One region of the Kocuria sp. WN036 genome, then DNA from elsewhere that is predicted to be linked to it. Evidence: riboswitches for the same ligand, from Rfam matches in the RefSeq annotation. Region 1 holds a riboswitch; each other region holds the start of a gene.
What was found. Region 1 has a riboswitch for S-adenosylmethionine ahead of CK505_RS07965 (acyl-CoA dehydrogenase). Riboswitches for the same ligand answer to the same signal wherever they lie in the genome.

Region 1 (6,943 bases):
GGAGCCCGCCGGGCTCCCGGCCGCGCGCGACGGCGGACCGACCCGCCTCGTCCACGACCTCGCCACGGGGCTGCGCCGCAACGCCGAGGGCGCGGCGACCGGCGTCCGCCTGGCCGGCGGCGGGATGGTCTCCGCGACCTGGACGGTCCTCGCCCCCGGCGCCGGGCTCGGCGAGCTCGAAGGGCTGCCGGAGGACTGGCACCCGCCGCTGCGGCCGGTGCACGGGGACATCCTGCGCGCCCGGGTCCCCGCCGGGGCGCCGGAGCTGCTCGGGCGCACCGTCCGCGGCCTGGTGCACGGGGTGCCCGTCTACCTGGTGCCCCGCGCCGACGGGACCGTGGTGATCGGGGCGACCTCCCGCGAGGACGACCTGACCGGTCCCAGCGCCGGCGGCGTGTTCCGGCTGCTGCGCGACGCCCAGGCGCTCGTGCCCGGCGTCGCCGACCTCGAGCTGGTCGAGGTGCTGGCCCGCGCCCGGCCCGGCACCCCGGACGACATCCCGTACCTCGGCCGGGTTCGCGACCCGGACGGATCGCCGGTGCCGGGGCTCGTGGTCTCCACCGGCTACTTCCGCCACGGCGTCCTGCTCGCCCCGCTGGCTGCCCGGCTCGCCGCGCAGCTGGTGGACGGCGGGACCGGAGCCGATCCGGCGGCCGACGCCGAGCACCTCGCCACCACCGACCCGCACCGCTTCGACCGCCCCGTCGAGGCCCGTCCAGGGGATCCCGCGCCGGCCGCCGCCGGGCCCGGGCCCCGGAGCAGGAGCACCCGATGACCGCCATCACCCTCAACGGCCGCCCGCACCGCGTGGCGGCGGAGGCGACCGTCGTCGACCTCGTCGCCGAGACCGTCGACCGCCCCCTGGGCCCCGACGGCGCCCCGCTGGACGGCGGGCGCCTCGGCGTGGCCGTGGCCGTGGACGCCGCGGTCGTGCCCCGCAGCCGCTGGCGGCGGACCCCCGTGGCGGAGGGCCAGTCCATCGAGATCATCACCGCCGTCCAGGGAGGCTGACGTGACCGCCCCGCACCCCGACCCCCTCGTGCTCGACGGCATCGAGCTGAGCTCCCGGCTGATCATGGGCACCGGCGGCCTGAGCTCGCTGCACACTCTGGAGCAGGCGCTGCTGGCCTCCGGCACCGAGCTGACCACCGTGGCCCTGCGCCGCTACGCCCCCGGCCAGGGCGACTCCCTCTTCGCGCTGCTCGAGCGCAACGACATCCGGATCCTGCCCAACACCGCCGGGTGCTACACCGCCCGGGACGCGCTGCTGACCGCCGAGCTCGGCCGGGAGGCCCTCGAGACGAACTGGGTCAAGCTCGAGGTCATCGCGGACGAGGACACGCTGCTGCCCGACGTCGTGGAGCTCCTCGACGCCACCGAGCAGCTCGTGGCCCGCGGCTTCAAGGTCTTCGCCTACACCTCCGACGACCCGGCCGTCGCACGCCGCCTCGAGGACCTGGGCGCGGCCGCGGTGATGCCCCTGGGCGCCCCCATCGGCACCGGGCTGGGCATCCTCAACCCGCACAACATCGAGCTCATCGCCTCCCGGGCGTCCGTGCCCGTGGTGCTCGACGCCGGGATCGGCACCGCCTCCGAGGCCGCCCTGGCCATGGAGCTGGGCTGCGACGCCGTGCTGCTGGCCAGCGCCGTCACCCGCGCCCAGGACCCGGTGGCGATGGCCACCGCGATGCGCCACGCCGTGCTCGCCGGCCGGCTCGCCGCCGGTGCCGGGCGCATCCCGGCCCGCCGCCACGCCCAGGCGTCCTCGTCGATGGCCGGGCGGATCGACACGGACGCCGCCGGTGCCGGGCCGGCTGACGGCCCGGCGGACGTGCCGCGCGGGGACTGGGCGCCCGTGGGGGAGCGGCCGTGAGCCCGCTGCCCCCGCTCGTGGAGCCCGGCCCCGAACTGACCCGCGAGGAGCTCGAGCGCTACGCCCGGCACCTGACCCTGCCCGGGATCGGGACCCTCGGCCAGCGGCGGCTGCGGAACGCCCGCGTGCTCGTCGTCGGCGCCGGGGGGCTCGGGTCCCCGGCCCTGCAGTACCTCGCCGCGGCGGGGGTCGGGACCCTCGGGATCGTCGACGACGACGTGGTGGCGGTCTCCAACCTGCAGCGCCAGGTGGTGCACACGACCGCCGACGTCGGCCGCCCCAAGTCCGTCTCCGCCGCCGAGGCCGTCACCGCGCTCAACCCGCTGGTGGAGGTCCGCATCCACCCCGTCCGGCTGGACGCGGACAACGCCGTGGACATCATCGGCCGGTACGACCTGGTCCTGGACGGCGCCGACAACTTCGCGACCCGCTACGTGGTCAGCGACGCCGCCGCCCTGACCGGCACGCCTTGCGTGTGGGGCTCCATCCTGCGCTTCGAGGGGCAGGTCAGCGTCTTCTGGGCCGGGCACGGGCCCACCTACCGGGACCTCTACCCCGAGGCCCCGCCGGACGGCGAGGTGCCCAGCTGCGCCGAGGGCGGGGTCTTCGGCATGCTCCCCGCCACCGTCGGCGCGGTCATGGTCACCGAGGCCGTCAAGCTCGTCACCGGCACCGGGGAGCCCCTGCTCGGCCGGGTGCTGCTGCACGACGCGCTGGCGATGACCTGGCGCGAGATGCGGCTCACCCCGGATCCCGACGCCGCCCCGGTCACCGCGGTGGCCCGGCCCGCCGCGGTCTGCGCGCTGCCCGGCGCGGACGCTTCCGAGACCGTCGGGGCGGCCGAGCTGGCCCGGCTGCTCGAGCGCCGGGAGCGCGGGGAGGCGTCCTTCGCCCTGGTGGACGTGCGCGAGGACTGGGAGCGGGAGCTCGTGGCCATCGACGGCGCCGTGCCCGTGCCCCTGCAGGAGATCCTGGACCGCGGCGCGGACGCCCTGCCCCCGGAGGCCCGCGGCGCTGACCTCGTGCTGCACTGCAAGGCCGGGGCCCGCTCCGCGACCGCGCTCGCCGCGCTACGGTCCTTCTACGCCGGGCGGGAGGAGCGGGTCCGCCACCTCGAGGGCGGGGTGCTCGCCTGGGTGGCGCAGGTGGAGCCGGACCAGCCGGTCTACTGAGACGGGCTCCTGCGCGGAACTCCTGTGCCGGACTCCTCATCCGCTCTCCTGATCCAGGCCGATACACCACTGCGGAGGACGTGACGGTCTGTGACGCCGTCGTGACATTCCATGACGTGCGCGCGTCATCCGGTTGGTCCCGGACCGGGCTGTCTGGTCCCATGGCAAGCGCCCCATTCAGAGCGGTTGAGAGATCTGGCTCGACGACGCCGCAGCAACCCGCCCTCCTCCGGGGTCAGGGTGCTCATGCCAGAACCGATGGAGATCCCGGATCTGCAGTCGGTCCGTGACGTCAGCCTCCGGCGCTGCCGCCACCGGACCCGCCCCGGCGCGACCGGCCGACCGGCAATCCTCGGTGCGACCGAGAGGACCACCGCATGACCCCGAGCACGGTCGAGGAGACCACCGCCCATCCCCGCGCCGGCACGGACCTCGCCGCCGGCCTGCCCGGGGACTACGCCGGGCTGCGGGAGCACTTCCGGCCGCTGTTCGCGGAGATCGCCGCCGGCGCCCTGGACCGGGACCTCCGGCGCGCGCTGCCCTACGCGGAGGTCGGCCGGCTGGACCGGGCCGGGTTCGGTGCCCTGCGCGTCCCGGCGGCCCACGGCGGCCCCGGGGTCAGCCTCGAGGACTTCACCCGGCTGCTGGTCGACCTGGCCGAGGCCGACTCCAACATCGCCCACCTCTACCGCTCCCACCACGGCTTCGTGGAGTCCCTGCGCTTCCTGCCCCGGGAGCTCCAGGAGGTGTGGTACCCGCGGGTGCTGGCCGGGGCCACCGTGGGCAACGCCTCCACGGAGAAGGGCGGCAACGCGCTGGGCACCCTGAACACCGTGCTGAGCCGGACCCCCGAGGGCTGGGAGCTCACCGGCCGGAAGTTCTACGCCACCGGCTCCGTCTTCTGTGACTACACCCGCGTCTCGGCCGCCCTGGACGGCCGCGACGGGCGCCGCTTCGCCGTCGTCGCCACGGACGCCGAGGGCGTGGTGCTCGAGGACGACTGGGACGGCTTCGGACAGAAGCTCACCGGCACCGGCACCGCGGTCTTCGACCGGGTGCGCGTCCCGGACGACGCCGTGCTGGACCGCACCGCCGGCAGCGCGGAGGCCGTCCACGAGGCCGCCTTCTTCCAGCTCGTGCTGCTGGCCGTCCTGGCCGGCATCGCCCGGGCGGCCCGGAGGGACGCGGTGGAGACCATCGCCGGACGCCGGCGGACCTTCAACACCGGGCTCGGCCTGCCGTTCCGCGACGACCCGCTGATCCAGGAGGCCACCGGACGGATCTCCGCCAAGGCCTTCGCCGCCGAGGCCACCGTCCTGCACGCCGCCCGTGCCCTGGACGCCGGGATCGCCGCCGCCGCAGCGGCCGGCGCCGACCGGCCGGACTTCACCGGGACCCTCCCGGCGGCGCTGCACGAGTCCGAGATCGCCGTGGAGCACGCCCAGGTCACCGTGCCGGAGCTGGCGCTCGGCGCGGCCCAGGACCTGTTCCTCACCGTGGGCGCCTCCGCCACGTCCACGGCCAAGGGCCTGGACCGGCACTGGCGCAACGCCCAGACCGTGGCCACTCACAACCCGATCGCCTTCCGCGCCCGCGCCCTCGGCGACTACCTCATCAACGGCACCCTGCCCGAGGGCCTGAACGCCATCGGCGACGCAAGAACTGTCGCTAAGACCGACGCCACGACCGACGCCGCGACCGACGCCGACCGAACCCCAGGAGCCTGACGCATGAGCACCACGACCACGGCCGCCCCGGGACGCAGCAGCATCGTCCACGGCAAGAAGCGCGTCCTGGCCTCGGCCTTCGCCGGGACCACCATCGAGTGGTACGACTTCTACCTCTACGGCACCGCCGCCGCACTCGTCTTCAACGTCCAGTTCTTCCCCATGGCCACCGAGCTCGGCGGCATCGTGGCGTCCTTCGCCACGCTCGCGGTCGGGGTCATCGCCCGGCCCCTGGGCGGGATCATCGCCGGGCACCTGGGGGACCGGATCGGCCGCAAGGCCCTGCTGGTGGCCTCGCTGCTGCTCATGGGCGTGGCCTCCACCCTGATCGGCCTGCTGCCCACCTATGAGGTGATCGGCTGGTGGGCCGTCGTCGGCCTCGTGGTCCTGCGCATCCTCCAGGGCCTGTCCGCCGGTGCCGAGTGGGGCGGCTCCGCGCTGCTGAGCGTGGAGCACTCACCGGCCCGCCACCGCGGGTTCTTCGGGTCCTTCACCCAGATCGGCTCCTCCGCCGGCATGCTGCTGGCCACCGGCGCGTTCTTCATCGTGCAGAACGTCATGAGCGAGGAGCAGTTCGCCGCCTACGGCTGGCGCATCCCCTTCCTGCTCTCGGCCCTGCTCGTGGCGGTGGGCCTGTGGATCCGCCTCGGGGTGGCCGACGCCCCGGAGTTCCTGGAGCACCGGGCCTCGGGGAACGTGGCCAAGGCCCCCCTGCGGGAGCTGCTGGTCCACCACCGCCGCCCGGTGCTGGTGACGATCGGCCTGCGCCTGGCCCAGAACGCCGTCTACTACCTGGTGACGGTCTACATGCTGACCTACCTGCGGGACGTGCGCGGGGACAGCGCCGCGGGCGTGACCGCGGTGATGATCGCCTCGGCCATCGGCCTGTTCTCCACCCCGTTCTGGGCCTGGCTGTCCGACCGGGTGGGCCGGAAGGTCGTCTCGGTGACCGCCTACGCGGCGATCGGCGTCTTCGGCTGGGTGCTGTTCGCCTTCCTCGAGGCCGGCCCGCTCGCCCTGCTGCCGCTCGTGGTCATCCTCGGCATCAACCTCGTCCACGACGCGGTCTACGGACCGCAGGCGGCCTGGTTCGCCGAGCAGTTCCCCGTGCACGTGCGGTACTCGGGCGTGAGCTTTGGCTACCAGGTCGGCACCGTCCTGGGCGGCGGGCTCATGCCGCTGATCGCCGCCCTGCTCTTCGCCGCCGGCGGGGACACCCCGTGGCTGATCGCCGGTTACCTCTCCGTGCTGGCCGTGCTCTCCGTCGTCGCCGCCCTGGCCGCGAAGGATCCCGCCCGGGACCAGCGCGGCACCGAACTCACCGATCTGCACGCCGGCCGGACCGCGGCCGCCCCGGCCCTCGCGACCCCCGCCGCCGCGAGCGCCACCCGGACCACCCCCGAGAGGACCACCGTATGAGCCGCCCCCTGCTGCTGAACGCCTTCGACATGATGGTGCCCGTGCACCAGTCACCGGGACTGTGGCGCCACCCGGAGGCCGGGGTCGCCGGCTTCGACACGCTCGAGTACTGGACGTCGCTGGCCCGCACCCTCGAGGAGGGCGGCTTCACCGCGCTGTTCCTGGCGGACGTCCCCGGCGTCTACGACGTGTACGGGGGCGGGGCCGAGGCCACGGCCCGCGGGGGAGTGCAGTACCCGGTGCTCGACCCGCTCGTCGCGGTGCCGGCGATGGCCGCGGCCACCGAGCAGCTCGGCTTCGGGGTGACCGCCTCTGTCACCTACGAGGCCCCCTACCTGCTGGCCCGCACCTTCGCGACCCTCGACCACTTCACCCGCGGCCGGGTGGCGTGGAACGTGGTGACCTCCTACCAGGACTCCGCCGCCCGGAACCTGGGCATGGACCGGCAGATCCCGCACGACGAGCGCTACGACCGCGCCGACGAGTACATGGAGGTCATGTACAAGCTCCTCGAGGGCTCCTTCGAGCCCGGGGCGGTGAAGGCCGACGCCGGCGCCGGGGTCTTCGTGGACCCGGAGCTTGTGCACGCCATCGGCCACGAGGGCACCTGGTTCTCCGTGCCCGGCCAGGCGCTGGCCCACCCCGGACCCCAGGGCACCCCGTTCCTGTTCCAGGCCGGCGCCTCGAAGCGCGGACAGCAGTTCGCCGTGGACCACGCCGAGGCCATCTTCTTCATCGGCAACACCCCGCAG
Region 2 (6,943 bases), on a different contig from region 1:
AGCGGAGGACTCCTTCTTGCGCAGCTGCATCTCCTTGAAGACCGGGGACTCGTCGACGGTCTTGCGGATCAGGTAGCCGACCACGATCAGCACCACGGAGGACAGGAACGGGATGCGCCAGCCCCAGGCCTGGAAGTCCTCGGGGGACATCATCGAGGTGAGGGCGAACATGAAGGACGTGGCGAGCAGCATGCCCAGCGGCACGCCGATCTGCGGGTAGGCGCCGAAGAGCCCGCGCTTGTTCCGCGGGGCGTGCTCCACGGACATCAGGGCCGCGCCGCCCCACTCGCCGCCGGCCGAGAAGCCCTGCATGATGCGCAGGAGCACCAGGAAGATCGGGGCCCAGATGCCGATCGTCGCGTAGGTGGGGAGCATGCCGATCAGCATCGTCGCGGCACCCATGCCCACCAGGGTGAGGACCAGGACGATCTTGCGGCCGTACTTGTCGCCGAGGTGGCCGGCGACCACCGCGCCCAGCGGGCGGAAGAGGAAGCTGATGCCCAGGGAGGCCCACGCGACCACCTGGGCGAGGCCGGCGTTCTCCTCGGACAGCGGCGCGAAGTACAGCGGCGCAAGGACGAAGGCCGCGGCCTGGGCGTAGATGAAGAAGTCGTACCACTCGATGGTGGTGCCCACGAGGGTGCCGGCGAGGACCTTGCGCTCCTCGCGCGACATCTCGTGCCGCCCGGCCGGGGCGGAGGATGGGTGCGCCATGGGATCTCCAGGGAATCGGGGACGGCGACGTCCGCGGCGGAACCGAACGCATCATGACCGAACGTTCGGTATTGCATTGCGATACTACGGGCGGAAGTGACGCCTGTCACCCTCCGGACGGAATAATCAAACCATGTATCACTAATGTGACACAGACCACCGGGGATGGAAACCGCCGGGCCCGGCCCTCGCAGGAGGACCGGGCCCGGCGGCGCGGCAGGGGCGTCGGGGACGCCGGGATGCGGCTCAGCGGTAGAGCCGCTCCGTGGCCAGGCGCGCTCCCTCGACGAGGGACTCGAGCTTGGCCCAGGCGATCTGCGGGTGCAGGCGCCCGCCCAGACCGCAGTCGGTCGACGCGACGACGTTCTCGCGGCCCACGACCGAGGCGAACTGCTCGATCCGGTCGGCCACCAGCTCCGGGTGCTCCACCACGTTCGTCGAGTGGGAGACCACGCCCGGGATGATCACGCGGCCCTCGGGCAGCGCGTGGTCCTTCCAGACCTTCCACTCGTGGGCGTGCCGGGCGGAGGCGCCCTCGAAGGTGTAGCCGCCGGCGTTGATGGTCAGCATCAGGTCCACGAGGTGCTTCAGCTCGAGGTCCGTGGTGTGCGGGCCGTGCCAGGAGCCCCAGCACAGGTGGAAGCGGACCTGCTCCTCGGGGATCCCCCGCAGCGCGTGGTTGAGCGCCTCGACGCGCAGCCGCGTGAACGCCAGGTAGTCCTCGACCGTGGGCTCGGGGTTGATCTGGTCCCAGGACTCCGCGATGGACGGGTCGTCGATCTGCACGGTCAGCCCGGCGTCCGTGATCGCCAGGTACTCCTCGCGCATCGCGTCGGCGCACGCGTAGACGAGCTCCTCGTCGGTCCTGTAGTACTCGTTCGTCACGCGCGCGGCGGAGCCGGGGGAGAGGGCGGCCACGAACCCGGTCTGCGCCCCGGTGGCCGCCATGGCCGCCCGGAGGTTGCGGACGTCCGAGGCCACGGCCTCCTGTCCCGTGTAGGTCAGCGGCCCGGTGATCTTGGGCTGCGTGGTCGAGGAGCGCCCGGTGAGGATGCCCGACGCCGGGTCCTCGTACGCCTCCCGGAAGCGCTCGCGGTCCCGGCGGTCCGGGAAGCTCGTGAGCACGATGTGGCCGGGCGAGGAGCGCCTCTTCTCCGTGGACGCCCACCGGTCCTCGTCGGTCGGGGTGAGCCCTCCGAGGCGGGAGAAAGAGTAGTTCCACCACGCGCCGTAGTCGACCGCGCTGGACATCGTGTGCCCGTACTCGCCGTCGTTGACCACGTCCACGCCGCTCTCGCGCTGCCGGCGCACCACGTCCTCGACGCCCACGGCGAGCTCGTCGGTGAGCTGCTCGAACGTGATGGCGCCCTCGGCGTGCCGCTGGTTGGCCTCGAGCAGCCGCGGGGTCCGCGGCAGGGAGCCCACGTGGGTGGTCTGCACGTGGTCGGTGTTCTGCATGGTCATGCGTGTCCTCCTGAGGGTCTGCGGGAAGGTCGGGGGCCGGTCAGGACCAGAGCCGGCGGGAGGCGAGCTCGGCCCCGCGGGCGAGGGTCTCGAGCTTCGCCGCGGCGATCTGCGGGTGGATCCGCCCGCCCAGGCCGCAGTCGGTCGAGGCGATCACGTTCTCGCGGCCCACCTGGCGGGCGAAGCGCTCGATCCGGTCGGCCACCAGCTCCGGGTGCTCCACCACGTTGGTGGCGTGGGAGACGATCCCCGGGATGATGATCTTGCCCTCAGGCAGCTCGTGGTCCTGCCAGACCTTCCACTCGTGCTCGTGCCGGGCGTTGGCGGCCTCGAAGCTGTAGCCGCCGGCCCTGATGGAGAGCATGAGCTCCACCAGGTGCTCGAACCCGAGGTCCGTGGTGTGCGGGCCGTGCCAGGAGCCCCAGCACAGGTGGAAGCGCACCTGCTCCTCCGGGATGCCCTCGAGGGCGTAGTTGAGGGCCTCGACCCGCTTGCGGGTGAACGCGAGGTAGTCCTCCACGTCGGGCTCGGGATTGACCTGGTCCCAGTTCTCCGCGATGGACGGGTCGTCGATCTGCACGATCAGCCCGGCGTCGGTGATCGCCCGGTACTCCTCGCGCATCACCTCGGCGCAGGCGGTCAGCACCTCGTCCTCGTCCGCGTAGTGGGTGTTCTCCAGCCGCGCGCACGAGCCCGGGGACAGCGCGGCGAGGTAGCCCTCGCTCGCGCCCGTGGCCTGCAGCCCGGCCTTGAGGTTGCGGATGTCCGCCTCCAGCGCCGCGTGGCCCGTGTACTCCAGCTTCCCGGTGATCTTCGGGAACGGCGCCTGCTTGCCCGTGGTGATGCCCGAGGAGGGGTCCGTGTACGCCTCGTGGAAGAGCCGGCGGTCCCGGCGGTCCCCGAAGCTCGTCAGGACCACCCTGCCGGGCGAGGAGCGCTGCGGCTCCTGCTCCCACAGGTCCACGTCGCCGGGGGTGAGGCCCGAGATCCGGGCGAAGACGTAGTGCCACCACGCGCCGTAGTCGACCTCCGCGGCCATGACGTGGCCGTACTCGCCGTCGTTGACCACGTCGATCCCGAGCTCGCGCTGTCGGCGGACCACGTCGACCACCGAGTCCTGCAGGAGCCGGTCGTACTCCGCCTCCGGGACGGCCCCCTTCGCCCGGTTGGCCTCGAGCAGCGCCGGGGTGCGCGGGAGGGACCCGGCGTGGGTCGTGCGGATGCGGTCGGCGCTTCGCAGCATGGGTCGTGCGTCCTTTCCATCGGTCCTGGCGGTAGCACCGGAGGCGGGACGGGGATGCCGTCGCCCGGGTTGCTGCGGCGTCGTCGAGCCAGATCTCTCGGCCGCTCTGGATGGTGACCCTGTCATCCAAGCGCACCCGTGCGCGCTGCGCCATTCGGCGCCCGGATGACGGACATGACGCCGTGTGACGCGACCCGGCGCGCACTCCCGGGAGGAGCTGTCCTTCGCGAACATGGCCTGGATCACATACCGTGGCGGTGATCCGTGCCCCTCACCCCGCGGGCACGACGGACCAGAGGAAGGACCCCCATGTCCCAGACGCCCCAGCAGCAGGACCTCGAGGGCCGCACGGCGCTCGTCACCGGTGGCGCGAGCGGCATCGGCCTGGCCGCCGCCCGGGCCCTCGCCGGCTCCGGCGCGCACGTGGTCGTGGCCGACGTCGACGAGGCCGGGGCGCAGCGCGTCGCGGACGAGCTCGGCGGCCGCGCGTGGGCCGTCGACCTGCTCGACACCGCGGCGCTCGCCGAGCTGAGCCTCGAGGTCGACGTGCTGGTCAACAACGCCGGCATCCAGAAGGTCGCCCCCCTCCAGGAGTTCGACCCCGCGGACTTCCACCGGATCCTGGTGCTGATGCTGGAGTCCCCGTTCCTGCTGGTGCGCGCCGCGCTGCCGCACATGTACGAGCGGGGCTGGGGGCGCGTCATCAACGTCTCCTCCGTGCACGGGCTGCGGGCGTCCCCCTACAAGAGCGCCTACGTCTCGGCGAAGCACGGCCTGGAGGGGCTGTCCAAGACCGTCGCGGTGGAGGGCGCGGCCCACGGGGTGACGAGCAACTGCATCAACCCCGGCTACGTGCGCACCCCGCTCGTCGAGAAGCAGATCGCCGACCAGGCGAGGGTGCACGGGATCCCCGAGTCCGAGGTGGTGGAGCGGATCATGCTCGGCGAGACGCCGATCAAGAAGCTCGTGGACCCGGAGGACGTCGGCAGCCTGGTCGCGTGGCTGGCCGGACCGCACGCGTCCATGGTCACCGGGGCCTCCTACACGATGGACGGCGGCTGGACGGCGCGCTGAGCCCGCCTCGGGCCGCGGCGGCGCACTGCGGCGCCGCGTCCGGACACCCCGGCGGCCCGGACTGACCTGGTGGTCCGGACGGTCCGCCGCCGGTCCGGGTCGCTCAGCGGTGACCCAGCTCCCGGGAGAGCCGGTGGGCCTCCGTGAGCAGGGCCCGGCCCAGGAGCTGCCGGCGCTCGCCGCTGAACCGGGGCTCGATGCCCGTGAGGCTCAGCGCGTAGACCGGCGCGCCCGTCGCGTCGAAGACCGCGGCGGCCATGCCCCAGCTGCCCTCGACGATCAGCCCCGGGTTCACGGCGAAGCCCTCCCGCCGGACGTCCGCGAGCAGCTCCCGGATCCGCTCGGGCGTGTGCAGCGGGCCCCACTCGGCGCGGGCCCCGGCCGTGGCCGCGAGGACCCGGTCCACCTCCGCGTCCGGGAGGTGGGCCAGGACCGCCAGCCCCGCCGAGGCCACGCCGAGCGGCAGCCGCAGCCCCTCGTAGAGGACGTGGGAGCGGATGGGGAAGGCGCCCTCCACGCGCGCCAGGCAGACCGTCTCCAGCCCGCGGCGGACCGAGAGGAACGCACTCTCGCCGGTGGCCTCCGCGAGCCGGCGCAGCGAGGGCCCGGCCAGCTCCCGGATCGGATAGCGGTGGGCCGCCACCGCGCCCAGCACGTACAGCTCGGGGCCCAGCTGCCAGGCCCCGGTCCCGGCGTCGCGGTCCACGAGGCCCTCCTCGGCCAGTCCCGTGAGCAACCGGTGCACAGTGGGGCGGGTCAGCCCGGTCTCGGCGGCGAGCTCCGCCACCGTGCTGCCCCGTTCCCGCCCCGCGACGGCCCGCAGCAGCTGCCCCACCCGGTGGACCACCTGGGTCCCCTGGCCCGTCGTCCGCTCCTGTCCCATGACTCCACTATATGGACAGTCAGGGGACGAATGGCCGGATGCTGAGGAGAAGCGCAGTCGTGCCGCCGGATCTGTTGACCGGCATGTGGAGGCTCCCTAGATTGAGTGCTGGGTCACAGTCCGACGAGAGGAAGGGACAAGGGTGTCCAAGGTCAGAGACAACGCCGCCGAGCTGCTGGCGGAGAGCCTGCGGGACGGCATGACGCTCGCCGTGGGCGGGTTCGGGCTGAGCGGGATCCCCCGGGATCTCATCGACGCGGTGCGGGACTCCGGGGTCACGGACCTCACGGTGGTCTCCAACAACATGGGCGTGGACGGCAAGGGCCTCGGGGTCCTGCTCGAGAACCGCCAGGTGAAGAAGGTCCTCGCCTCCTACGTGGGCGAGAACAAGCTGTTCGCCCAGCAGTACCTGGACGGCGAGCTCGAGGTCGAGTTCAACCCCCAGGGCACCCTCGCCGAGCGGCTCCGAGCCGGCGGCGCGGGCATCCCCGCCTTCTACACGAAGACCGGGGTCGGCACCCTCGTGGCCGAGGGCAAGCCGCACGCCGAGTTCGACGGCGAGACCTACGTGCAGGAGCGCGGCATCGTCGCCGACATCGCCCTGGTCCACGCCCACACCGGGGACGCCGACGGCAACCTCGTCTACCGCTACACCGCGCGCAACTTCAACCCGATCGTCGCGACCGCCGGGAAGGTCACCTTCGCCGAGGTCGAGCACGTCGTGGCGGTCGGCGAGATCCACCCCGACCACATCGTGACCCCGGGCGTCTACGTCCAGCACGTCGCGCAGTACAGCGGCGCGCCCAAGGACATCGAGCAGCGCACCGTCCGCCCCCGCCCCGCCGGGCGGGCCGCCCAGCAGAACGGAGACCAGGCATGAGCTGGACCCGCGACGAGATGGCGGCGATCGCCGCCGTCGAGCTCTCCGACGGCGACTACGTCAACCTCGGCATCGGCATCCCCACCCTCGTGGCCAACAACCTGCCCGAGGGCGTCGACGTGGTGCTGCAGTCCGAGAACGGCGTGCTCGGCATGGGCCCGTTCCCCTACGAGGGCGACGAGGACCCGGACCTCATCAACGCCGGCAAGCAGACCATCACACTGCTGCCCGGGGCCTCCATCTTCGACTCCGCCACGTCCTTCGGGATGATCCGCGGCGGCCACGTCAAGATCGCGATCCTCGGCGCCATGCAGGTCTCCGGCACCGGTGACCTCGCCAACTGGATGATCCCCGGCAAGATGGTCAAGGGGATGGGCGGCGCCATGGACCTGGTGGCCGGCACCCCGCGCGTCGTCGTGCTGACCGAGCACGTCACCAAGGACGGCTCCGCCAAGATCAAGACCGAGTGCGATCTCCCGCTCACCGGGGTGCGCGTGGTCGACCGCATCGTCACGGACCTGTGCGTGTTCGACGTCGAGGACGGCGAGCTCGTGCTGCGCAGCCTCGCCCCCGGGGTCACCGAGGACGAGATCCGCGAGAAGACCGAGGCGTCCTTCCGCACGGACCTGCAGGACGTCACCCCCGACACCGTCCCCACCGAGACCGCCGCCGCCGGCGGCGCTGA
Region 3 (6,943 bases), on a different contig from region 1:
CGACGTCCTCCGCCCCGACGAAGCCGCCCGGACGGGGCACGAGCTCCACGTCGCCGGGCTCGGCCGGCGGCGCGGCGTGCGCCCCCGTGGGCCGGCCCTCCGCGGCCCACGCCGGGAGGCCGCCGTCGAGGACGGCGACCCGGTCGAAGCCCGCGGTCCGGAGCAGCCACCAGACGCGGGCGGACGCGAAGACGCCCTTGGCGTCGTAGGCCACGACCGTGCTCGTGCGCGAGATGCCGAGCGCCCGGGCCGCCGCGCTCAGCTGCTCCGCCGGGGGCGCCGTGTGCGGCAGGTCCGAGGACGGGTCCGAGAAGGCCCCGTCCAGGTCCAGGAGCACCGCCCCGGGGAGGGCCTCGTCGGTCCGGTTGAGCGTGGAGCTCGCGTCCACGAGCACCAGCCGGGGGTCCTGGAGGTGCTCGGCCAGCCAGTGGGTGCTCACCACGGGCCCGGGGAGCTCGAGCGATGCGCTGATGTCGTCGTTCCGGGTGCCGGTGCTCATGCGTCCAAGGCTAGTTCCGCCGGGGCAGTACCGTCCCGGCAGCCGCACGGGGCGGGGCCGCGGGCGGGGCCCCGGTAGCCTGGGCAGGTGGCCGAATCGCTCCGACAACGTGTCCTCGGCGGCGTCCGCGGCCTGGCGCCCGGTTACTTCGCCCTCGTCATGGCCAGCGGCATCCTCTCGGTGGGCCTGCAGATGCAGGGCTTCGCCGCGCTGTCCACGGCCCTGCTCGCGGTGTGCGCGGGCAGCTGGGCGGCGCTGTGCCTGCTCACCGTCTGGCGGTTCGCCGTCTTCCGGCGAGAGTTCGTCGTGGAGTTCCTCGACCCTCGCCGCGCGTTCGGCTTCTTCACCTTCGTGGCCGGCACGAACGTGCTGGCGTCCCGGCTCGCGACGACGGGCTGGCACGGGGCCACGGCCGCGCTCCTAGGACTCGCGGGGGCGGTATGGCTGGGCCTCGGCTACGTGGTCCCGTGGAGCGCGGTGCTCTCCCGGCGCACCCGCCCCGTGGTCAGCACCGCCAACGGGACCTGGTTCATCTGGGTGGTGGCCAGCCAGTCCGTGGCCGTGGCCGCCGCGGCCCTGGACCCGGTGGTGGGCAGCGACGCCTGGCGGCACGTGCTCTCCGTCGTCGCGGTCGCCGGCTGGTCCGTGGGGCTGTTCCTCTACGCCGCGGCGGGCGTGCTCGTGACGCTGCGCATGATGCTCTATCCGCTGCGGCCGGTCGACCTGACCCCGCCGTACTGGGTGGCGATGGGCGCGTGCGCCATCACCGTGCTGGCGGCCTCCCGGATCGTGGAGATGTCCGACACCCCGATGGTCGCCGTGGTCCGCGGGCTCGTGGCGGGTCTGGGCCTGGTCTTCTGGGCCTTCGCCACCTGGTTGATCCCGGCCCTGGTGGCGGCCGGGTGGTGGCGCCACCGCGTGCACCGGGTGCCGCTGCGCTACGAGTCCTCGCTGTGGAGTGTGGTCTTCCCGCTGGGGATGTACGCCGTGGCCAGCATCTATCTGGGCCGCGCGGACGACCTGCCGATCGTGGGTCTGGTCGGGGCCGTCTGGCTGTGGGTGGCCCTGAGCGCCTGGGCGATGGTGTTCACTGCCATGCTCGTGCACCTGGTCCGCCGGCTGCTCCTCGGCCGGGAGGATCCGGCTCCGGCCTGGCCGGAGCCGGACGCATCCGTCAGGCCGGACCCAGGGGGCGGACCGGGCGCCGCCCGCTGACCCGGCGGAACCGGCGGCGCCGGCGGCGCAGCCGACCGGGCGGAAAGGACCGGTCAGGCGGTGAGCGCGCGCTCGAGGTCCTCCAACTGGTCCTCGACGTCCTCGATGCCCACCGAGAGCCGCACCAGGTCCACGGGCACGGCCAGCACGGTGCCCTTCACGGAGGCGTGCGTCATCTCCGAGGGGTAGCAGATCAGGGACTCCACCCCGCCCAGGCTCACCGACAGCGAGTACAGCCGGGTGCCCTCCGCCACCGCACGGGCCGCGGCCTCCCCGCCGGTCAGCCGGAAGGAGACCATGCCGCCGAACCCGCGCATCTGCGCGGCGGCGAGCGCGTGGCCGGGGTGCCCGGGCAGCCCGGGGTAGAGCACCTGCGCGACCTCGGGGCGCTCCAGGAGCCACTCGGCGATCCGCTGCGCGTTGTCCTGGTGGCGCTCCATCCGCAGGCTCAGGGTCTTGAGCCCGCGGGCGGCCAGGTAGCTGTCCTGGGGGCCCGCCACGGCGCCGGCGGCGAACTGCTGGAAGCCGACCGCCTCGGCGAGCGGGGCCCCGCGCCACTGGGCCGCGCCCACGACCACGGCGCCGCCGAGCACGTCGGAGTGCCCCCCGATGTACTTCGTGGTGGAGTGCACCACGGCGTGCGCGCCGAGCTCGAGGGGGGTCTGCAGGTACGGGGACGCGAAGGTGTTGTCGACGACGAGCAGCGCCCCGGCGTCCCGGGCCAGCTGCGCCCACGCCGCGACGTCGGCGATGCCGAGCAGCGGGTTGGACGGCGTCTCGAGCCACAGCACCTTCGTGGCGCCGGGGCGCACGGCCGCCCGGACGGCGTCGAGGTCCGTGATCTCCACGGGCGTGTGCCCGATGTCCCACGGGGCGAGGACCCGGGTGATCAGCCGGTTGGTGCCGCCGTAGCCGTCGGCGCCGAGCACGATGTGGTCGCCCGGGCGCAGCACGGCGCGCAGCAGGGCGTCCTCGGCCGCGATCCCCGAGGCGAACGCGAACCCCCGCTCGCCGCGCTCCAGGGCCGCGAGCTGCTCCTCGAAGCCGCTGCGGGTGGGGTTGGAGCCGCGGCTGTACTCGTGCCCGGCGCGCAGCACGTTGATCCCGTCCTGGGCGAACGTGGAGGTCTGGTAGATCGGCGGGATGACCGCCCCGGTCAGCGGGTCGGGCTCCTGGCCGGCGTGGACGGCGGTGGTCGTGAAGCCCCGGTGGCGGGTGCGGGTCTCGGTGGGGGACGTCATGGCGGGGCTCACTTCCGGGTGGTCTGGACGGTGGTGACGACGGTGTCGAGGGCCTGGCCGAGGTCGGCCACGAGGTCCTGGGGGGACTCGAGGCCGATCGAGAGCCGGATCGTGGTCTCGGCGATCCCGCCGGCCCGGCGCTGCTCGGGGGTCAGGCGGCAGTGCGTCATGGCCGCCGGGTGGGCCACGAGGCTGCGGGTGTCCCCGATGTTGGCGACCAGCTTGAACAGCCGGAGCGCGTCGATGAACGGGCCCACGGCGCCGTCCGGGGCGGCGAGGTCGAAGGAGAACACGGAGCCGGTCCCGCGCGGGAAGTCCCGGGCCGCGATCCCGGCGCCGGGGTCCCCGGGCACGCCGGGGTGGTGGACGCGGGCGACGGCGGGGTGCCCGGCCAGGAACTCGGCCACCGCCAGCGCCGAGGCCGTGTGGCGGGCCACGCGCAGGTCGAGGGTCTCGGTGCCCTGCAGGATCTGGCTGGCGTTGAACGGGGAGAGCGTGGTGCCGAGGTCGTGCACGTACTTCGCCCGGACCAGGTGCAGGTAGGGGCTGGCCGCGGCGCACTTGTCGACGAGGCTGAGTCCGCCCCAGCGGGCGCGGGCCTGGGTGAACTGCGGCCACTTGTCCGGCCGGGCGGACCAGTCGAAGGTCCCGCCGTCCACGACCGCCCCGGCGAGCGCGTTGCCGTGCCCGCCCAGGAACTTGGTGGCCGAGTGCACCACGATGTCCGCGCCCTTCTCCAGCGGCCGGTACAGGGCCGGGGACGCGAGGGTGTTGTCGACGACGACGGGCACCCCGGCGGCCCGGGCGACGTCGGCGATCCCGGGCAGGTCCGGGAGGGTGGCCAGCGGGTTGCCGATGGACTCGAGCAGGAACGCGCGGGTGTCGGGGCGCACGGCCGCCGCCCACGCCCCCGGGGCGGTGGGGTCCACGAAGGAGACCTCGATGCCGTAGTCCGCGAAGGAGTCGGTGAGCAGGTCCACCGTGCCCCCGTAGAGCTTCTCCGAGGCCACGAGGTGCTTCCCGGCGCCCTGGCCGAGCAGGGCCAGCAGCGCCACGGCCACGGCGGACTGGCCCGAGCCGGTCGCCACGGCGCCCGCGCCGCCCTCGAGGTCGCTGATCCGCTGCTCGAGCACGGCCACCGTGGGGTTGCCGGTGCGCGTGTAGGTGAAGCCCGCCCGGGTCTGGGCGAACATCTGCCGGGCCGCCTCGTAGTCCGGGAACTCGAAGGCCGCGGTCTGGTAGATCGGCACCGTCAGGGTGCGCTGGACGACCTGGTCGTGGGTGCCGGCGTGGATCTGCCGGGTCGCGAGGTCGTGGTCGGTCACGGGGATGGACATGGCGCTGCTCCTGTGCCTTGCTCTTACCCGCACCGGTCATCCGCGCGGGCCCGGTGGGCACGCCGCGGAAGATGCAGGCCGCTTCCTCATCCGAACCACCCAATGAGCATGGGGTTGGTGCGTGACCAAGTCGGAGCTTGGCGGTCACGTCTCGTGAAGCTGGAACAACACTATGCGCAGAGGTAGTGGGTGTCCCTCCGCGTCGGAAGATGACGACCGTGACGGTTCGTGACGCCGGCCGTGCGCGCCGGGCCCGGCGCGGGCCCTCGCGTCAGGCCCGGGTGTCGATGTCCTCGAAGATCAGGAACGTCTGGGTGTCCACCACGCCGGGCAGCTGCTGGACGTGCTCGAAGATCACCTGCCGCAGGTGCACGGTGTCCACGGCCCGCACGAGGAGCATGACGTCGAAGTTCCCGCCCACCAGGGCGATGTGGTGCACGGCGGGGATCGCCTGGAGCTGGGCGCACAGCTCCCGCCAGGTGTTCTGCTGGAGCTTGAGCGTCACGTACGCGGAGGCCTGCAGGCCCGCCCGGACCGGGTCGATCACGGTGCTGAAGCGCAGGATCACCCCCTCGTCCCGGAGCCGGTTGATCCGGGCGTAGGCGTGGGCGCGGGAGACGTGCACGGCCGCGGCGATCGCCGTCACGGACTGCCTCGCGTCCCGGGACAGCTCCGCGAGGATCTTCCGGTCGGTCTCGTCCAGCGGCACGGGGGTCGAGGGCACGGCGGGCTCCTTCGGGGCGGGTCGGGCGCGGGGCCCGGAACGTGTCGGACGAATGCGTGTGCTCCACGCCACACTAGAACATTTCGTCCACGCGCAGTGCACTGTCCGTCTCAGACTTCTGCATTTTCCCCGCTCTGTGGATACGAACCATGCCCGGTTCCCATACTGGGGAGACAGAGCCGCACCACCTTCCTGCCCTCCCCGGACCGCGGCCGCACCGGGGACCGACCGAGGGGACACCATGAGCCAGACCGTCGAGACCCCCGAGGACCCGATCCTCCGGGCCTCCCAGAGCTTCGGCATCACACCGGAGCAGTACATGCTCCCGGCCCGCGGCGAGATCCGCATGGTCGACCCGAGCGGGCGGCTGCTCGCCCCCGAGGAGCAGGGCACCGGCCCCGGCCACGAGTACCCGCTGCCGGCGCCGGACGTCCTGCTGGGCGCCTACGAGAAGCTGGTGGTCGGGCGGCGGGTCAACGACCAGAACTCCGCGCTGGTCCGCCAGGGCCGGATGGCCGTCTACCCGTCCAGCCACGGCCAGGAGGCCTGCCAGGTGGCGGCCGCCCTGTGCCTCGAGGAGGGCGACTGGCTGTTCCCCACCTACCGGGACACCGTGGCGGTCATGACCAAGGGCGTGGACCCGATGCAGGTCATGGCGATCTTCCGCGGCGAGTGGCACAGCGGCTACGACCCGCACGAGCACCACGTGGGCATCCAGTCGACCCCGCTCACCACCCAGCTGCTGCACGCGGTGGGCGTGGCCCACGCCGCCAAGCTGCGCGGCGAGGACACCGTGGTCCTGGCGATGTGCGGGGACGGCGCCACCAGCGAGGGCGACTTCCACGAGGCCCTGAACTTCGCGGCCGTGTTCAAGCTGCCGGTCGTGTTCTTCGTGCAGAACAACGGCTACGCGATCTCCGTGCCCCTGTCCCAGCAGTCCGCGGCCCCGAGCCTCGCCCACAAGGCGGTCGGCTACGGCATGGCCGGCGAGCGCGTGGACGGCAACGACCTCGTGGCGCTGCTCGCCACCCTGCGGCGCGCCGTGGACCTGGCCCGCTCCGAGTCCGAGCCCCTCCTCGTGGAGGCGCACACCTACCGCATGCAGGCGCACACCAACGCCGACGACGCCACCCGCTACCGGGACGACGCCGAGGTGCAGGAGTGGATCGCCAAGGACCCGGTGACCCGGATGCGCGCCTACCTCGGCGCCGAGGGCGTGCTCGACGACGCGGCGGAGCAGCGCATCGCCGCCGCCGCCGAGGACGTCGCCACGGCCCTGCGCGACGGCATGAACGCCGACGTGGAGATCGACCCGCTCGAGCTGTTCCGCCACGTCTACACCGAGCAGACCCCGCAGCTCGCCGAGCAGGAGCAGTTCCTGGCCGCCGAGCTCGCCCGAGAGGAGACCGGACAGTGAGCACCCTGCACGCCCCCGCCCCGGCCGGCGAGGCCCCGGCGGTCAAGCCCGCCACCTTCGCCCAGGCGCTCAACACCGCCCTGGCCGACGCGCTGGCCGCCGACCCCGCCGTCGTCGTCTTCGGCGAGGACGTCGGCACCCTCGGCGGCGTCTTCCGCATCACCGACGGGCTGACGAAGCGCTTCGGCCGCACCCGGTGCTTCGACACCCCGCTGGCCGAGTCCGGGATCGCCGGCATGGCCGTGGGCATGGCGATGAACCGGATGCGCCCCGTCATCGAGATGCAGTTCGACGCCTTCGCCTACCCTGCCTTCGAGCAGGTCGCCTCGCACATCGCGAAGATGCACAACCGCACCCGCGGCGCCGTGCGCCTGCCGATCGTCATCCGGATCCCCTACGCCGGCGGCATCGGCGGCGTGGAGCACCACTGCGACTCCTCCGAGGCCTACTACGCCCACACCCCGGGCCTGAAGGTGTTCACCCCCGCCACGGTCGAGGACGCCTACGTCA
Region 4 (6,943 bases), on a different contig from region 1:
CCTGGTGCACGCCACGGTGCGCGCGAACCTCCTGCTGGCCGATCCGGACGCCTCCGACGCCGAGCTGTGGGCCGCCCTGGGCGCCGCGCGCGTCGCCGACACCGTCGCCGGGCTGCCGGATGGGCTGGACACCGTGGTCGGCGCGCGCGGCCACCGCTTCTCCGGCGGGGAGCAGCAGCGCCTGGCCATCGCCCGGACCGTGCTGCGCAACCCGCCCGTGCTGGTCCTCGACGAGGCCACCAGCGCGCTGGACAACACCACCGAGGCGCAGGTCCAGGAGGCCCTCGACCGGCTGGCCGCCGGCCGCACGACCCTGACCATCGCGCACCGGCTCTCCACGGTCGAGAACGCCGACCAGGTCGTGGTGCTCGAGGGCGGACGCATCGTCGAGCGGGGCGCGCCGCGGGAGCTGCGCGCGGCCGGCGGCCCGTTCGCCCGGCTGGCCGCCCGGACCGGCCCGGCCGGCGGCGCCGGCCCGCGCCCCGGCGCCGCCTCCTGACCCGCGGGAGCCCGCGTGACCACGGACGTCCGTGGTCACGCGGGCTCCCGCGGGTCGGCCGGTGCGCCCGGGGTCAGCCGCGCGTGCCGTGCTGGACGATCAGCGGCCGGCCGGCGGGCTGCGCCACCCGCTCGCGCGCCGTCCGGGCCGCCGCCACGAGGTGCTCCAGCGACGCCCTCGTCTCCTCGTAGCCGCGGGTCTTCAGGCCGCAGTCCGGGTTGACCCACAGGGTCCGCGCCGGGACGTGCTCGAGGGCCCGCTCGAGCAGCTGCTCGATCTCCTCCTGGGAGGGCACGCGCGGGGAGTGGATGTCCCACACGCCCGGCCCGATGCCCCGGGAGAAGCCGGCGGCCTCGAGGTCGGTCAGCACCTCCATCCGGGACCGGGCCGCCTCGATGCTCGTGACGTCGGCGTCCAGGCCGTCGATCGCCCCCACCACCTCGCCGAACTCCGAGTAGCACAGGTGGGTGTGGATCTGGGTCTCGTCCCGCACCCCCGAGGTGGCCAGGCGGAACGCGTCCACCGACCAGCCGAGGTAGGCGGGCTGGTCCGCGCGGCGCAGCGGCAGCAGCTCCCGCAGCGCCGGCTCGTCCACCTGGATGATCCCGATCCCGGCGGCCTCGAGGTCCGCGACCTCGTCCCGCAGCGCGAGCGCCACCTGGTTCGCCGTCTCGCCGAGCGGCTGGTCGTCGCGCACGAAGGACCACGCGAGGATCGTCACCGGGCCCGTCAGCATGCCCTTGACCGGCTTGTCGGTGAGGGACTGGGCGTGGCCGATCCACGGCACCGTGAACGCCTCGCCGCGCAGGCCCGGACCCTCCCGGCTGACGTCGCCCCACAGGATCGACGGGCGGGTGCAGCGGGAGCCGTAGGACTGGACCCAGCCGTGGACGGTGGTCGCGAAGCCGTCGAGGTGCTCGGCGAAGTACTGGACCATGTCGTTGCGCTCCGGCTCGCCGTGCACCAGCACGTCCAGGCCCAGCTCCTCCTGCAGCCGCACGACCCGCTCGATCTCCTCCCGCAGGAAGGCGTCGTACTGCGCGTCCGTCAGGGCGCCGGCGCGGTGCCGGGCGCGGGCGGCACGGACCTCGGCGGTCTGGGGGAAGGATCCGATCGTGGTGGTGGGCAGCGGGGGCAGGGGGCCGGACGCCGTGAAGGCCCGGCCGTCCTGGGCGCTCCGGCGGACCTCCGCGGCAGACCGTCCGATGTCCGCGGCGGTCAGCGACCCGGCGCGCTCGCGCACGGCCGCGTCCCGGACCCCCGCGGCGTCCTGCCGGGTGCGGCGGGCCTCGGCGGCCTCGGCCAGCTCCGGCGCGACCGCCTCCGTCCCGGCGGCGAGACCGCGGGCCAGGGTGACGATCTCGCCGACCTTCTGGTCGGCGAAGGCGAGCCAGCTCCGCAGCTGCGGGTCCAGCCGGGTCTCCTCGGCCACGTCGTGCGGGACGTGGAACAGGGACGTGGAGGAGGCCACGGACACCTGGGCGCCCCCGCGGGCCAGCTCCGCGAGCTGGTCGAGCCGGCCGGCCAGGTCGGCCCGCCACACGTTGTGCCCGTCCACGGCGCCGGCCACGAGCACGGCGGAGTCCTCGCCCCGGAAGAGCTCCAGCTCCTCGGCGGTGGGGGCGGCGCCCTTGACGAGGTCGAGGTGCAGGGCCTCCACCCCGGAGCAGGCCAGCGGGTGCAGCAGCGGCCCGGGGGAGCCGTAGGACGTGGTGACGAACAGCTGCGGGCGCCCGGTCACGGCGGTCAGGCCCGTGTAGGCGTCCCACACGGACGAGGCGAGCTGCTCGCCGGTGACGTCCTGGTCCGCCACGAGGGCCGGCTCCTCCAGCTGCACCCAGTCCGCGCCGGCGGCGGCGAGCTCCTGGAGCAGCCGCGCGTACACGGGCAGCAGCTCGGGGAGCCGCTGCAGCGGGTCGAAGCCCGCGGGGGCGTCGTCGTCGGCCTTGGCGAGGAGGAGGAAGGACACCGGGCCCACGAGGACCGGGCGGACGGTGAAGCCGTGCGCGGCGGCACGGCGGACGTCGGCCACGAGCCGGTCGGCGGTGGCGCGGAGCGGGGTCTCCGGGCCGATCTCGGGCACGAGGTAGTGGTAGTTGGTGTCGAACCACTTGGTCAGCTCGAGGGGAGCGCGCCCGGCGTCGCCGCGGGCCAGCACGAAGCTCGCGTCGAGGCCGAGCCGGCCCTCGGCGTCGGCGAGATCGGCGAAGCGGGCCGGCACCGCCCCGAGGGCCACGGTGGTGTCCAGGACCTGGTCGTAGAGGGGGAACGCCGCGGGCAGGGACGAGTCCCGGGCGCCGAGGCCCAGCTCCACGAGCCGGCGGTGGGTCGCCAGCTGCAGGTCGGCGGCCGCAGACTCGAGCTCCTCGCGGGTCGAGCGCCCGGCCCAGTAGGCCTCCAGGGCCTTCTTCAGCTCGCGGCGGCGGCCGATCCGGGGGTAGCCGGTGATGGTGGCGGCGGGGAACGGGACAGTGGTCATGGTGGTCTCCTGAAGAGGTGTCGAGGGGTCGTGCGGAACGGTGGGTGGGCGCGTGCTCAGGCGGGGAGCAGAAGGTCCTCGAGCGCGACGGGCACGTGCGGGACGCGCGGGAGGTCCACGTGCTCCAGCAGGTCGAGCGCGGCCCCGTGCTCGTTGAAGGTGTAGAGGTGCAGCCCGGGGGCGCCGGCGTCCAGGGCGGCGCGGGCCAGCCGCGCCGCGAAGGCCACGCCGGCGCGGTGCCGCTCGGCAGGACCGGGCGCGTCCTCCAGCGCGGCGGCCAGGCCCGGGTGGGGCGCCAGGCCCGCCAGCCGGCACAGCGTCCGGAGCCGCCGCGGGTCGGTGACCGGCATGATCCCCGGGACGATCGGGATCGTCACCCCGGCCGCCCGCGCCGCCGCGACCAGGCGCTCGTAGCGCTGCGGGCGGAAGTAGACCTGCGTGATCGCGAAGTCCGCCCCGGAGCGCTGCTTGGCCAGCAGCACCTCGACGTCGTGCCGGAAGGACGGCGACTCCGGGTGCCGGGTCGGGTAGGCGGCCACGCCCACGGCGAGCCGGCCGGCCGCCAGGGCCGCGGTGTGGCGCTGCTCGACCTCGCGCACGAGCTCCACGAGCTCGCCGGCGTGCCGCAGCTCGCCCGGCTCGGCCCCCGGGTCGAGGTCGCCGCGCAGGGCCAGGACGCCCCGGACGCCGCGGCGGACCAGTGCGGCCACGGTCTGCTCCAGCTCGGCCCGAGTGCTGCCGACGCACGTCAGGTGGGCCAGGGGCCGCAGGCTCGTGCGCGCCAGGAGGTGGTCGAGCAGGGCGAGCGAGCTGTCCCGGCGCTGCTCGTCCCCGCTGTACGTCACCGAGACGTGGTCGGGACGGGTGGGCTCGAGCTCCTCGATGGTCCGCAGCAGCGTGTCGGCGCTCGCCGCGCTGCGCGGCGGATAGAGCTCGTAGGACAGGGACGGCGGCGCCGGCCGGGCGGTCGGGCGTGGTGTCACGTTCTTCCTCCAAGGGTCACCCCGAGGGAGGGCAGCAGCCGTCCCGGAGTGGACCCGGGAGGCTGCGACAGCTCCATCGGTCCTGGCGGGAGCACCGTTCCGTGCACCCCGTGGCGGGGGCGCGGATGGTTGCTGCGGCGTCGACGAGCCAGGTCTCTCGGCCGCTCTGGATAGATGCAGGACCCATTCCAGCGGCTGCCCCGCCGCGCTGCCAAGTGCGGGCGCCCAGAAGACGCCGGTGCGCCGACTGTGACGACCGCGGCGTCACAGGACGCAACACGGACGCGCGGCGACGCACCGGCGGCGACGCACCGGCGGCGACGCCCATGCGGAGCGCAGGTCCGGGTCCGTCACGATCCGGTCTCGGGTCTTGCCGGGCCGGGGCGGGCGGCCTAGTCTTTGACAACCAACAGGTTGATCAAGGAATCAGTTGACAAACACCGTGGACCCCGGCGACGACGAGCTCGACAGGGCCTTCCTGGCCCTGGCCGACCCGGTCCGCCGCCGCATCGTCGCCCGGCTCAGCCGCGGACCGGCCACGGTCACCGAACTGGCGGAACCCTTCGCGATCTCCCTCCAGGCGGTCTCGAAGCACATCCAGGTCCTCGAGCAGGCGCAGCTCGTCACGCGCACCCGTGACGCCCAGCGCCGGCCCGTCCACCTGGACCCCGCACGGCTCGAGGCGCTCACCGCGTGGATCGACCGGTACCGGCTGGTCCGGGAGGAGCAGTTCCGCCGCCTCGACGCCGTGCTCGACACCCGAGCCGCGGACCGCGGCCAGCACACCCAGGACTGAACCATGGGACACGCACTGCACCTGACCGTCCCCGACGGCCTGCCCTTCATCGACTTCGAGCGCGAGTTCGACCACCCCGTGGCCGACGTCTTCCGCGCCCACGCCGACCCCGAGCTGTTCCGGCAGTGGATCGGGCCGCGCGGGCTGCGGACCCGGATCGACGGCTTCGAGTTCCGCCCCGGCGGCGCCTACCGGTTCGTCCAGCGCGGCGAGGACAGCACCGAGGAGTACGCCTTCCGCGGCGTCTTCCACACGGTGCGCGAGAACGAGCTCGTGGTCCAGACCTTCGAGTACGAGGACTGGCCCGACGCCGTGGACCTGGAGTACCTGCATTTCGAGGACCTGGGCGACGGCCGGTGCCGGCTGCGCGGGCACACCGTCCACGCGTCCCAGGAGGCCCGCGACGGGATGGTCGGATCCGGCATGGAGAAGGGCGTGGCCGAGGGCTACGAGCGGCTCGAGGAGCTGCTGGGCGGGCGGACCGCGCAGGGCGGGGTCTGACCGTGGACTGGACGCTCGAGGTGGTGCTGGTGCCGGTGCGCGACGTCGACCGGGCCGTGGAGTTCTACCGGGACCAGGTCGGCTTCCACCTCGACCACCACACCACCACCGAGCAGATGGACATCGCCCAGCTGACCCGGCCCGGGTCCGGCTGCTCGATCGTGGTGGGCAACCTCCCCGCCCACCGGGAGATGGCCCCCGGATCCCTGCGCGGGCTCCAGCTGGTGGTCGCGGACGCCCGGGCGGCCCGCGAGGAGCTGCTGTCCCGGGGCGTGGAGGTGAGCGGGATCACGGTGCTCGACGAGCGGGACGGCGGCACCGTCTTCGGCTTCAGCGACCCCGACGGCAACTCGTGGGCGGTCCAGGAGCTGCGGGTCCGCGCCGAGCGCCCGCTGATCCCGCCGGAGCACCGCCTCTGACACCGTCACCGGCGCCGGCGACGGCCGCGCACCGCGGCATGTCCTGTGCCCGTGGCCCCGGCGGAGCCGCGGCTCCGCCGGATCAGTCCTGCGGGGCGTGCTCGGCCCGGCGGCCGAGCACCTTCGAGGCCAGGGCGATGAGCGCCACCAGCCCGGCCGTGAGCAGGAGCTGGCCCCGCACGGCGCCGTCGAGCAGCCCGAGCAGGACGATCCCGGCGAGGAGCGCCAGCGCCAGGTACGACAGCCACGGGAAGGCCCACATCCGCAGGGGCAGCTCGGTGCCGTCCCGGTCCGCGCGGCGGCGCAGGACGATCTGCGAGACCAGCGCGAGCCCCCAGACGACCAGGCAGGTCGCGCCCACGGTGTTGAGCATCCACAGCAGCACGGTCTCGGGCCACAGGTAGTTCAGCACCACGGCGGCGAAGCCGAAGAGCACGGAGACGACCACCGCGCTCCGGGGGACCCCGCGGTCGGAGACGTCGGCGAAGGCCCGCGGCGCCGAGCCGCGGCGGGCCAGCGACCAGAGCATCCGGGACGCGCCGTAGATGTTCGCGTTGAGGGCCGAGAGCAGCGCCAGGATGATGACCACGGCCATCAGCACGTCCGCGCCGGGCACCCCGGCGGTCTCCAGCACGGCCACGAACGGGCTGACCGAGAGCTGCTCGTCGTTCCACGGCAGCACCAGGACCATGACGGTCACGGCGCCCACGTAGAAGACGAGGATCCGGACCAGGATGGTGCGCACGGCGCGGGCCACGTTGCGCTGCGGGTCCTCGGTCTCCGCGGCGGCGATGGTCACGAGCTCCGTGCCGCCGAACGCGAAGACCACCACGAGCAGCGCGGCGGCCACCCCGGTCGGGCCGTGGGGCAGGAAGCCGCCGTGAGCGGTGAGGTTCGCGAGCCCCGGGGAGGGCTCCTCGGTCAGGCCCAGGAGCACGGCGATCCCGACCGCGAGGAAGGCCAGCACCGCGAGCACCTTCATCAGCGCGAACCAGAACTCGGTCTCCCCGAGCGTGCGCACCCGCACCAGGTTGATCGCCGTGAACACCACCATGAACAGCAGCGCCAGCACCCACTGCTCGGCCACCGGCCACAGCTCCGCGAGCAGCTGGGCCGCGGCCGTGGCCTCCGCCGCGACCACCACCACGATCTGCGCCCACCACAGCCAGCCGAGGGTGCGTCCCACGGTGCGGCCCATGGCCTTCTCGGCGTAGGTGGAGAACGCGCCGGGGGACGGATCCGCGGCGGCCATCTCGCCCAGCGCCC

Region 2: it holds a riboswitch for S-adenosylmethionine, as region 1 does, so the genes downstream of both, CK505_RS00185 (cobalamin-independent methionine synthase II family protein) here and CK505_RS07965 (acyl-CoA dehydrogenase) in region 1, are expected to answer to the same signal.
Region 3: it holds a riboswitch for S-adenosylmethionine, as region 1 does, so the genes downstream of both, CK505_RS17255 (O-acetylhomoserine aminocarboxypropyltransferase/cysteine synthase family protein) here and CK505_RS07965 (acyl-CoA dehydrogenase) in region 1, are expected to answer to the same signal.
Region 4: it holds a riboswitch for S-adenosylmethionine, as region 1 does, so the genes downstream of both, CK505_RS00360 (methylenetetrahydrofolate reductase) here and CK505_RS07965 (acyl-CoA dehydrogenase) in region 1, are expected to answer to the same signal.

Annotation. Positions count from the first base shown of each region.
Region 1 covers NZ_NSKF01000009.1:117,135-124,077, forward strand. The annotation lists gene CK505_RS07945 (FAD-dependent oxidoreductase) at 1-775, shown strand, start outside; gene thiS (sulfur carrier protein ThiS) at 772-1,011, shown strand; gene CK505_RS07955 (thiazole synthase) at 1,013-1,873, shown strand; gene moeB (molybdopterin-synthase adenylyltransferase MoeB) at 1,870-3,045, shown strand; SAM riboswitch class I at 3,216-3,310, shown strand; gene CK505_RS07965 (acyl-CoA dehydrogenase) at 3,423-4,772, shown strand; gene CK505_RS07970 (MFS transporter) at 4,776-6,191, shown strand; gene CK505_RS07975 (LLM class flavin-dependent oxidoreductase) at 6,188-6,943, shown strand, end outside.
Region 2 covers NZ_NSKF01000001.1:34,280-41,222, reverse strand. The annotation lists gene CK505_RS00195 (MFS transporter) at 1-714, opposite strand, end outside; gene CK505_RS00190 (cobalamin-independent methionine synthase II family protein) at 961-2,178, opposite strand; gene CK505_RS00185 (cobalamin-independent methionine synthase II family protein) at 2,219-3,421, opposite strand; SAM riboswitch class I at 3,435-3,538, opposite strand; gene CK505_RS00180 (3-hydroxybutyrate dehydrogenase) at 3,731-4,495, shown strand; gene CK505_RS00175 (IclR family transcriptional regulator) at 4,599-5,378, opposite strand; gene CK505_RS00170 (CoA transferase subunit A) at 5,521-6,258, shown strand; gene CK505_RS00165 (CoA transferase subunit B) at 6,255-6,943, shown strand, end outside.
Region 3 covers NZ_NSKF01000044.1:9,902-16,844, forward strand. The annotation lists gene CK505_RS17240 (sulfurtransferase) at 1-499, opposite strand, end outside; gene CK505_RS17245 (tellurite resistance/C4-dicarboxylate transporter family protein) at 587-1,714, shown strand; gene CK505_RS17250 (cystathionine gamma-synthase) at 1,768-2,955, opposite strand; gene CK505_RS17255 (O-acetylhomoserine aminocarboxypropyltransferase/cysteine synthase family protein) at 2,964-4,292, opposite strand; SAM riboswitch class IV at 4,330-4,451, opposite strand; gene CK505_RS17260 (Lrp/AsnC family transcriptional regulator) at 4,564-5,016, opposite strand; gene CK505_RS17265 (thiamine pyrophosphate-dependent enzyme) at 5,258-6,433, shown strand; gene CK505_RS17270 (alpha-ketoacid dehydrogenase subunit beta) at 6,430-6,943, shown strand, end outside.
Region 4 covers NZ_NSKF01000001.1:70,033-76,975, reverse strand. The annotation lists gene CK505_RS00370 (ABC transporter ATP-binding protein) at 1-499, shown strand, start outside; gene metE (5-methyltetrahydropteroyltriglutamate--homocysteine S-methyltransferase) at 573-2,978, opposite strand; gene CK505_RS00360 (methylenetetrahydrofolate reductase) at 3,035-3,961, opposite strand; SAM riboswitch class I at 4,032-4,138, opposite strand; gene CK505_RS00355 (helix-turn-helix transcriptional regulator) at 4,404-4,757, shown strand; gene CK505_RS00350 (SRPBCC family protein) at 4,761-5,258, shown strand; gene CK505_RS00345 (VOC family protein) at 5,261-5,677, shown strand; gene CK505_RS00340 (amino acid permease) at 5,760-6,943, opposite strand, start outside.